Regions from separate parts of the Streptomyces sp. NPDC051636 genome, predicted to be linked through region 1. Evidence: riboswitches for the same ligand, from Rfam matches in the RefSeq annotation. Region 1 holds a riboswitch; each other region holds the start of a gene.
The links. A riboswitch is a leader RNA that binds a small molecule or an ion and turns the genes downstream of it on or off. The one in region 1 is predicted to bind cyclic di-AMP.
Positions count from the first base shown of each region.

Region 2: another riboswitch for cyclic di-AMP. It lies ahead of ACIBBH_RS20205 (transglycosylase family protein); the one in region 1 lies ahead of ACIBBH_RS29265 (transglycosylase SLT domain-containing protein).
Region 3: another riboswitch for cyclic di-AMP. It lies ahead of ACIBBH_RS07005 (NlpC/P60 family protein); the one in region 1 lies ahead of ACIBBH_RS29265 (transglycosylase SLT domain-containing protein).

Region 1 covers NZ_JBITDA010000020.1:82,745-86,013, reverse strand. Annotated here, with positions in the region: gene ACIBBH_RS29270 (polyprenyl synthetase family protein) at 1-944, opposite strand, end outside; cyclic di-AMP (ydaO/yuaA leader) riboswitch at 1,474-1,657, shown strand; gene ACIBBH_RS29265 (transglycosylase SLT domain-containing protein) at 1,663-2,202, shown strand; gene ACIBBH_RS29260 (HAD family hydrolase) at 2,217-3,038, opposite strand; gene ACIBBH_RS29255 (carboxymuconolactone decarboxylase family protein) at 3,084-3,269, opposite strand, start outside.
Region 2 covers NZ_JBITDA010000010.1:216,654-219,922, forward strand. Annotated here, with positions in the region: gene ACIBBH_RS20200 (transglycosylase family protein) at 1-920, shown strand, start outside; cyclic di-AMP (ydaO/yuaA leader) riboswitch at 1,103-1,287, shown strand; gene ACIBBH_RS20205 (transglycosylase family protein) at 1,292-1,972, shown strand; gene eno (phosphopyruvate hydratase) at 2,284-3,269, shown strand, end outside.
Region 3 covers NZ_JBITDA010000003.1:6,527-9,795, reverse strand. Annotated here, with positions in the region: gene pcrA (DNA helicase PcrA) at 1-1,526, opposite strand, end outside; cyclic di-AMP (ydaO/yuaA leader) riboswitch at 1,754-1,928, shown strand; gene ACIBBH_RS07005 (NlpC/P60 family protein) at 1,936-3,099, shown strand.

The sequences.
Region 1 (3,269 bases):
AGCGGTGCCAGCGCGGACCGCGCGTCCTCCACGTACCGCACGGTGTCCCGGCGGGCCTGCTCCAGCGCCGGGTGGGCGCGCAGCGCGGTCAGGGCCTCGGCGTGCCGGGTGTCGTCGGTCAGGTCGGAGTCGAGGAGGTCGCACAGGGCGATGTCCTCGGGCAGCCCCAGCCGTGCCGCCCGCTCCCTGAGGCGCAGCACGGGCAGGGTGGGGATGCCCTCGCGCAGGTCGGTCCCCGGGGTCTTGCCGGACTCGTGGGAGTCGGAGGCGATGTCCAGCACGTCGTCCGCGAGCTGGAAGGCGACGCCGAGCCGCTCGCCGTACTGGGTCAGGACGTCCACCACGGTCTCGTCGGCCCCGGACATCATCGCGCCGAAGCGGCAGGAGACCGCCACCAGCGACCCGGTCTTGCCGCCCAGGACGTCCAGGTAGTGCTCGACCGGATCCCGGCCGTCCTGCGGCCCCGCCGTCTCCAGGATCTGCCCGGTGACCAGCCGCTCGAACGCCACGGCCTGCACCCGTACGGCCTCGGGGCCGAGGTCGGCGAGAATCTGCGAGGCACGGGCGAAGAGGAAGTCGCCGGTGAGGACGGCGACCGAGTTGCCCCAGCGGGTGTTCGCGCTGTCCACCCCGCGGCGCACGGCCGCCTCGTCCATGACGTCGTCGTGGTACAGCGTGGCGAGGTGGGTGAGCTCGACGACGACGGCCGAGGGCACGACCCCCGGCGCGTACGGGTCCCCGAACTGTGCCGCGAGCATCACGAGCAGCGGCCGGAACCGCTTCCCGCCCGCGCGCACGAGGTGCTGCGCGGCCTCGGTGATGAAGGGGACCTCGCTCTTGGTGGCTTCGAGCAGGCCTTCCTCGACAGCCGCCAGTCCGGCCTGGACATCGGCTTCCAGAGCCTGGTCCCGCACGCTCAGCCCGAATGGCCCGACGACGGTCACGAGGGGTCTCCTGTCTGCTGGTGTCTGCTGGCGATTACACGGTTTGTCGATAGGTCGCTGCCCTCACTCAAGTCAGCGTATCCGGTCAGCTTTCGATCACCGAGGGCGCCCACTGTTACAGGCCGGGCGCTATCGGACCACGACCGTTATGTTTTCGATCGGTTGATAAGGACAGATATTTATCTACTTACCCGGAAGTACGACGCGACTGCGCCGCTTGGAGCAGCCCGATCCGCGCCGCCACGCCCGACGCGCTTACCCAAGACGTCGCCCTCCATGCCCCATTTGCCGCGATTGTTATTCCGTGAATTGGGTCACGCCACCCGACCGGCGTGTTTATCACCCCATACCGGCATTACGCCTTTCGGCATTGGCCAGTTGAGGCTTGGCGAGCGCAAAGGATCAAGCACCTCATACGCACCAGAACAAGGTCAACTAGGACGTTGTGTGAATCCGCTACTTGTTCTGGACATGTGCTCTCGCATACGTTCCGGGCCGTCGGGCGGACGCCTAATCCTGCCGCCGCCCGTCACACCCATTGACGAACTCATTCGCGTACGGCAGGAGCGGGGGACCCAGGTAAGCCGCCGGTCCGGGCGACATCCGTCGTCCCGGAACGGCTTGGGGTGAAGCCGTGCCGTCTTCGGGCGGCACGGCCGGGCACCTCCCAGCCCGAACCCGACAGCTCACCTCGCAGGCGACGGAGAGGAACTTCACCATGTCTGCTGCCGCTCAGCGCCGCCGTGCCCCCTTCGCCCGCCTCGTCCGCAAGGTCGCAGTCGCCGGTACCGGCGCCGCCGTGCTCGCCCTCCCGCTGATCGGCGCGACCAGCGCCTCGGCGGCCACCACCACGACGGCTACCACCACGACGGCCACCACCACGACGGCCACCACCACGACGGCCACCACCACGACGGCCACCAGCACGGTCGCGTACCCGAACAACCTCGACGGCTGGATCCGCCAGTCGCTCGCGATCATGGCCGAGAAGCACATCCCGGGCAGCTACAACGGCATCTACCGCAACGTGATACGCGAGTCGTCGGGCAACCCGCTGGCCATCAACCTCTGGGACTCCAACGCGGCCGCCGGTATCCCGTCCAAGGGCCTGCTGCAGGTCATCGACCCGACGTTCCGCGCCTATCACGTGGCCGGAACGTCGTTCAACATCTACGACCCGGTCGCGAACATCACCGCCGCCTGCAACTACGCCGCCGCGCGGTACGGCTCGATCGACAACGTGTTCGGCGCGTACTGACCGCTCCGCTCCCCTCAGGGGAAGAGTCTTTCGAGGACGACGGCGATGCCGTCGTCCTCGTTCGACAGGGTGACCTCGTCGGCCACCGCCTTCAGTTCGGGGTGGGCGTTGGCCATCGCCACACCGTGGGCGGCCCAGTCGAACATCGGGATGTCGTTGGGCATGTCCCCGAAGGCGACGGCCTGTTCGGCGCTCAGCCCGAGGCGCTCGGCGGCCAGCGCCAGCCCGGTCGCCTTCGTGACGCCGCACGGCTGGAGCTCGACGGTCCCCGGCCCCGACATGGTGACCGTCGCCAGCGACCCCACGACCGAGCGGGCCGTGGCCGCCAACTCGTCGTCGGACAGGGCATGGTGGCGCAGCAGGACCTTGCTGATCGGCGCGCGCCACAGGTCCTCGCGCCGCTGGACCCGTACGGCGGGCAGGGTGGGGTGGGGCATGAGGTACCCCGGTTCGATGAGTGTGAGCCCGTCCACCCCGTCCTGGTCGACGGCCACGTACACGTCCCCCACCTCGGCCTCGATCTTGCCGAGCGCGGTCTCCGCCAGCTCCCGGTCGAGGGTGACCGACCACAGCAGGCGGTCGGCGCCGGCGTCGTACACCTGCGCCCCCTGTCCGCACACCGCGAGTCCCGTACAGCCGAGGCCGTCGAGCAGCGGCCGCACCCGGGGTGCCGGGCGCCCGGTCACCACGAGGTGCCGGGCCCCCGCCTTCTCGGCCCGCGCGAGGGCGGCGAGGGAGCGGTCGGAGAAGGTGTCGTCGCCGCGCAGGAGCGTTCCGTCGAGATCGGTTGCGACGAGTGAGCATGCGACGGGTGAATGTGCGGGGGGTGCGGCCATGATCAGAGAATACGGACACCGCGCCCCCTGGACTCACCGCTGTTTTCAGCCCCAAGTGGTGCCCGCGGGCTCCTTGATGGTGGTGTTGAGACGGTTGAACATGTTGGTGACCGAGACGGTGAGGATCAGCGCGGACAGCTCCTTCTCGTCGAAGTGGCCGGCCACCTCGTCCCAGAGCGCGTCCGGCACCGGCTCCTCGGACCGGTCCGCGAGCCGCGTCATCCGCTCCGC
Region 2 (3,269 bases), on a different contig from region 1:
TCGGCGCCACCGCCGCCAACGCGGCCGACGGGACCACGTGGGACAAGGTGGCCGAGTGCGAAAGCGGCGGCTCCTGGAGCGCCAGCACCGGCAACGGGTACTACGGCGGCCTGCAGATATCCCAGGACGACTGGGACAAGTACGGAGGCCTCGACTACGCCTCCAGCCCCGACCAGGCCAGCCGCTCGCAGCAGATCGCGGTCGCCGAGAAGATCCTCGCCGACCGGGGCACCACCCCCTGGGCCACCTGCGCTCTGCTCTCCGGCCTTACGTCGAACTCCGGTTCGGTCGATGTGGACACCGGCGTCGGGGAGCCCGGATCATCCGGCTCCGGTGACTCATCCGGTTACTCCGGTTCATCCAATTCCTCCGGTTCCTCCCATTCTTCGGACTCCTCGTCCCACTCGTCGGACAGGTCCGGTTCCGCCTCGTCGTCCGGCCCGTCCTCCGACGCCTCCCCGTCGCCGAGTGCGAGCGCGGACGCCGACAGCGGTGTCACGGACGGTTCCTCCGACTCCGCGAAGTCGGACAAGTCGGCATCTTCCGACTCCAAAGACTCCCAGGAGAGCGGCAGCTCGTCCACGACGACCCCCAAAGTCGACGACTCGGACGATTCATGGCAGAGCGGGGGTTCTTGGAACCTTGTAGACACCGGAGCGATCAGCAGTGGCCGCCACCGGGGTGACAGTGCGGACGAAAGCGTGACAAACGGTCAGACCGCCAGCGCTTCCGGTCGTCACGCCTCACGCGACTACACCGTCCGCGCCGGTGACACCCTCGCCTCCATCGCCGACTCTGTTGACCTCGAGGGCGGGTGGCGGGCGCTCTACACCGCCAACAAGGACGCCATCGGCACCGACCCGAACAACATCACCCCCGGTCAGACCCTGGAAGTCGGTACCGAAACGGGCGAAAAGTAGCGGTACTTGACGCCCTGTTTTGTGCCCGATGTCCGGTTCGGTGAAAGTGTGGGATGAGTCTCAGAAGCCCTGATCGTCTTTGAAATTCGGCGGAGCGCGTGTCTACGGTCGTGACCGCTCGCCAATGCGAGCCCCGGCTGCCGCAACGCCGAATCCTGCCAGTGGCCGCCCGGGAACAGTCGTCGCGTCAAGCGCCGTAGGCAGGAGCGGGGGACCCAAGGTAAGTGCCGTGACCGGGAGTTGAGAGACGACCGGGACCGGCTGGGGGTGAAGCCGCGCCTCGCACGAGACACGTGTGAGGGGCGGCCGGGCAACTCAACCGGCCCGAACCCGACAGCTCACCTCGCAGGCGTCGGTGAGGGGATCGAACCATGCTGTTTTCCGGCAAGGGCAAGCACCGTCGTCCGTCCAAGGCCACTCGCGCCATCGCGCTCGCCGGTGTCACCGGCGTCGCCGTCGCCGCCCCGCTGATGGCGGCCGGCAACGCCTCCGCCGCCACCGCCTCCGAGTGGGACGCCGTCGCCCAGTGCGAGTCCGGCGGCAACTGGTCCATCAACACCGGCAACGGCTACTACGGCGGCCTGCAGTTCTCCGCCTCCACCTGGGCCGCGTACGGCGGCACCCAGTACGCCTCGCGCGCCGACCTGGCCAGTAAGTCGCAGCAGATAGCCGTGGCGGAGAAGGTCCTCGCCTCTCAGGGCAAGGGTGCCTGGCCGGTCTGCGGCAAGGGCCTGTCCAGCGCCACCTACAGCGGCGGCGCCAGCAGCTCCTCGAGCTCCTCGCCGAACAGCACCGGCACCCGTTCGACCACCGAGCAGCAGGCCTCCCGCTCCGCCGAGCGCCCGGCCGCCAAGAAGACCGTCACCACCCCGACCGGCAAGAAGGTCAAGAAGGGCGACGGCGAGTACAAGGTCGTCACGGGCGACACCCTCAGCTCGATCGCCGAGAAGCACCACGTCGCCGGCGGCTGGCAGAAGCTGTTCCAGCTGAACAAGGACATCATCGACGATGCCGATGTCATCTACCCGGGCCAGCAGCTGCACCTGAAGTGACCCCCGGCTCGTAGCCGAACCACAGCGCCCTCTTCCCGGGGCCTCCCCAGTGGAGGCCTCGTGAGGGTCACCCCCGTCCCCACGGGCTCCCCGCTCCGGTGCGTGTTCCCCCGTACGCACCGGGGCGGGGTTTTTTCTCCCCTCTTTGTTCCGCCGGGGAACAATGTGTACCGTCAGCCTGTCGTCACCGTGTCCACGGGACGGTCGGTCGGCTGCCGACGCCCCGGGGACGGTTAGGCTCTAGGCGCAGGGCACAGCCGTAAGGCACACAGCCCCGCACTTTCAGCGTCACATCCAAGAAGGAGATGCTCGTGCCGTCCATCGACGTCGTCGTAGCCCGGGAAATCCTGGACTCCCGAGGCAACCCCACGGTCGAGGTCGAGGTCGGCCTCGACGACGGCAGCACGGGGCGTGCCGCCGTTCCGTCCGGCGCCTCGACGGGCGCCTTCGAGGCCATCGAGCTCCGCGACGGTGACCCGAACCGCTACCTGGGCAAGGGCGTCGAGAAGGCCGTCCTCGCCGTCATCGAGCAGATCGGCCCGGAGCTGGTCGGCTACGACGCCACCGAGCAGCGTCTGATCGACCAGGCGATGTTCGATCTGGACGCCACCGACAACAAGGGCTCCCTCGGCGCCAACGCCATCCTCGGCGTCTCCCTCGCCGTCGCCCACGCCGCCTCCGAGGCCAGCGACCTCCCCCTCTTCCGCTACCTGGGCGGCCCGAACGCGCACCTGCTGCCGGTGCCGATGATGAACATCCTGAACGGCGGCTCGCACGCCGACTCCAACGTGGACATCCAGGAGTTCATGATCGCCCCGATCGGCGCGGAGTCCTTCTCCGAGGCGCTGCGCTGGGGCGCCGAGGTCTACCACACCCTGAAGAAGGTCCTGAAGAACAAGGGCCTGGCCACCGGCCTCGGCGACGAGGGCGGCTTCGCCCCGAACCTCGGCTCCAACCGCGAGGCTCTCGACCTCATCCTCGAGGCCATCAAGGAGGCCGGTTACGCCCCCGGCGAGCAGATCGCCCTCGCCCTCGACGTCGCCGCGTCCGAGTTCTACAAGGACGGCGTCTACGTCTTCGAGGGCAAGGAGCGCTCCGCCGCCGAGATGACGGAGTACTACGCCGAGCTCGTCGAGGCGTACCCGCTCGTCTCCATCGAGGACCCGCTGTTCGAGGACGACTGGGAGGGCTGGAAGACCATCACCGCCAAGCTCGGTGACAAGGTCCAGCTCGTCGGGGACGACCTGTTCGTCACCAACCCCGAGCGCCTGCAGCGCGGCATCGAGGACGGCGCCGC
Region 3 (3,269 bases), on a different contig from region 1:
AGGGCGTCGATCATCGCCTCGGCGCGGTCGCCGATGCCCCGCTTGGGGACGTTGAGGATGCGGCGCAGCGGGACCGAGTCCTCCGGGTTGGCGAGGACGCGCAGGTAGGCCAGGACGTCCCGGACCTCCTTGCGCTCGTAGAAACGGACGCCGCCGACGACCTTGTAGGGCAGGCCGACGCGGATGAAGACCTCTTCGAAGACACGGGACTGGGCGTTGGTGCGGTAGAAGACGGCGACGTCCCCGGCCTTCGCCTCGCCCGCGTCCGTGAGGCGGTCTATCTCGTCGGCGACGAACTGCGCCTCGTCGTGCTCGGTGTCGGCGACGTACCCGGTGATGCGGGCGCCCGCGCCCGCGTTGGTCCACAGGTTCTTCGGCCGGCGGGACTCGTTGCGCTCGATGACCGCGTTGGCCGCCGAGAGGATCGTCTGGGTGGAGCGGTAGTTCTGCTCCAGCAGGATCGTCGTCGCGTCCGGGTAGTCCTCCTCGAACTGGAGGATGTTGCGGATGGTCGCGCCGCGGAAGGCGTAGATCGACTGGTCGGCGTCACCCACCACGCACAGCTCGGCGGGCTGCAGGTCGTCCTCGGCGGGCGGTACGTCCACCGGGTGCCCGGCGGTGCCGACGAGTTCGCGCACGAGGGCGTACTGGGCGTGGTTGGTGTCCTGGTACTCGTCGACCAGGACGTGGCGGAACCGGCGGCGGTAGTGCTCGGCAACGTCCGGGAACGCGCGCAGCAGGTTGACCGTCGTCATGATCAGGTCGTCGAAGTCCAGGGCGTTGGCCTCGCGCAGCCGCGACTGGTAGAGGGCGTAGGCCTGGGCGAGGGTCTTCTCGAAGCCGTCGGTGGCCTGGGCGGCGAAGTCCTCCTCGTCGATCAGCTCGTTCTTCAGGTTGGAGATCTTGGCGCTGAAGGACTTCGGCGGGAAGCGCTTGGGGTCGAGGTCCAGATCGCGGCAGACCAGGGCCATCAGGCGCTTGGAGTCGGCGGCGTCGTAGATCGAGAACGACGACGTGAAGCCGAGTTTCTTGCTCTCCCGGCGCAGGATGCGCACGCACGCGCTGTGGAAGGTCATCACCCACATCGCGTTCGCGCGCGGGCCGACGAGCTGCTCGACCCGCTCCTTCATCTCGCCCGCGGCCTTGTTGGTGAAGGTGATCGCGAGGATCTGCCCGGGGTGCACGCCCCGCTCGCCCAGCAGGTAGGCGATGCGATGGGTGAGTACGCGGGTCTTGCCGGAGCCGGCGCCGGCCACGATGAGCAGCGGGGAGCCGGAGTGGACGACGGCGGCCCGCTGGTTGTCGTTCAGCCCCTCCAGGAGCGCGGCCGAGTCGACGGCCGGGCGGTGGGCGCCGTCGCGGTAGTAGGCGTCCCGGTCCGGCGGCACGTCGAACTTCCCCCCGAACAGATCGTCCGGAACCGGCTCCGGAGCGTGCTCGTCCTCGGGCGGTGGCGGGGGCTCCTCCTCGTGCCCGCGAGGGGCCTGGAGGTCCGCCAGGAAGCTGTCGTCAAAGAGGCTGCTCATCGCTCTCCGAGTCTAGGGCGCCCCACCGGCAACCGGCCGCCGCCCCGGGAAATGACCGGATTCCCCGCCGCTCACTCTGCGGAGCCGCACTGTCACCCGAAATGGATCTCTGCCCCGGGTCACAGAAATGTATCGGGCATATCGTGCATCAATCTTCACATGAGCCACAGGAGTTGGCTACCGTGCCGGGCGGGCCGCACGCCCCCACCGGCGAACGTCGCCGGGCCGCGCGGCCTCCGCCGAGTCCGGCGCGCCGCCCTGCGGCGACCGGAGCCGGGGACCCAACCGAACTTGGGGTGAATCGGTCCGTCTCCCTCCGGGAGAAGGGCCGTAGGGCAACCCTTCCGAACCACCCGCCCGAACCCGACAGCTAACCCGGTAGGCGGAACATTGGAAGGAGTCGCCTCCCTTGGCGTCGCACCGCAAGCGTCCCTCGGGTGTGGCTGGTATACGCACCCCCGCCCTCGCCACCGCCGCGCTCACCTCCATGGCCCTGCTCTCCCAGACGGCCGACGCCACCCCGTCCGCTGACGGTGACAAGCCGAGCCTTGAGGAGGTCGAGAAGAAGGTCGACGACCTGTACCGGCAGGCGGAGTCGGCGACCGAGAAGTACAACGCGGCCAAGGAGAACACCGGTAAGCAGCGCAGACGGGTCGACGCCCTCCTCGACGAGGTGGCCAAGCGCACGGAGAAGCTCAACAAGGCGCGCGAGAAGCTGGGTTCGTTCGCCGCGGCCCAGTACCGGACCGGGGCCACCGCCCCCGACACCGCCACCTTCCTGCTCGCGGACACCCCGCAGGACTACTTCGACCAGACGCAGCTGATGAGCCGGCTGACCTCCCGGCAGAAGGACGCGGTCGACGACTACGTCACCCAGCAGTCCGCGACCATGAAGAAGCGGCAGGAGGCGACCAAGAGCCTCGAGACGCTGACCGAGTCGCGGAACGACCTGCAGACCGCCAAGGCCACCGTCCAGAAGAAGCTCGCCACCGCACGGGAACTGCTGTCCACGCTGACGGCCCAGGAGAAGGCGCGGCTCGCGGCGATCGAGAGGCAGAAGCGGGAGGAGGCCGCGCGCAAGGCGGCGGAGCTCGCGAAGCAGCAGCAGGAGGCGGCGGCGGCGCAACAGGACAGCTCGTCGTCCGACTCGTCGGGCTCGTCGGGCTCGGCGAGCGGAACCTCGTCCGGCTCCTCCGGCACGTCGCCCTCGTACGCCACCATGGCCGACAAAGCGATCGCGTTCGCCCGTGCCCAGATCGGCAAACCCTACGTCTGGGGCGCCACCGGCCCCGGCTCCTACGACTGCTCCGGCCTGACCCAGGCCGCCTGGAAGGCCGCCGGCGTCAGCCTGCCGCGCACCACCTACGACCAGGTCGAGGCGGGCACCACGGTTCCCCTCGCCGACGCCCAGCCCGGTGACCTGGTCTTCTTCTACGACGATGTCAGCCACGTCGGCATCTACATCGGCAACGGCATGATGATCCACGCCCCCAAGCCGGGTACCTACGTCCGCGAGGAGTCGATCTACTACGGCGGCGAATCGATCATCCACAGCGTGGTGCGACCGGCCTGAGCCCGTTGTAGGCCGGCATGTGGTTCGCCGCTGGCCGCTACGCCTGTCACCACACCAGCGCTCACCAGGGCGGCGCTGACCATGGGCGCCTACGGGTTCCGCGGACTGCAAACCCCGCTCATCCGTAAGCGAGATCCTGTCGCTGGTCCAGGGCCTCTCCATCGGCATGG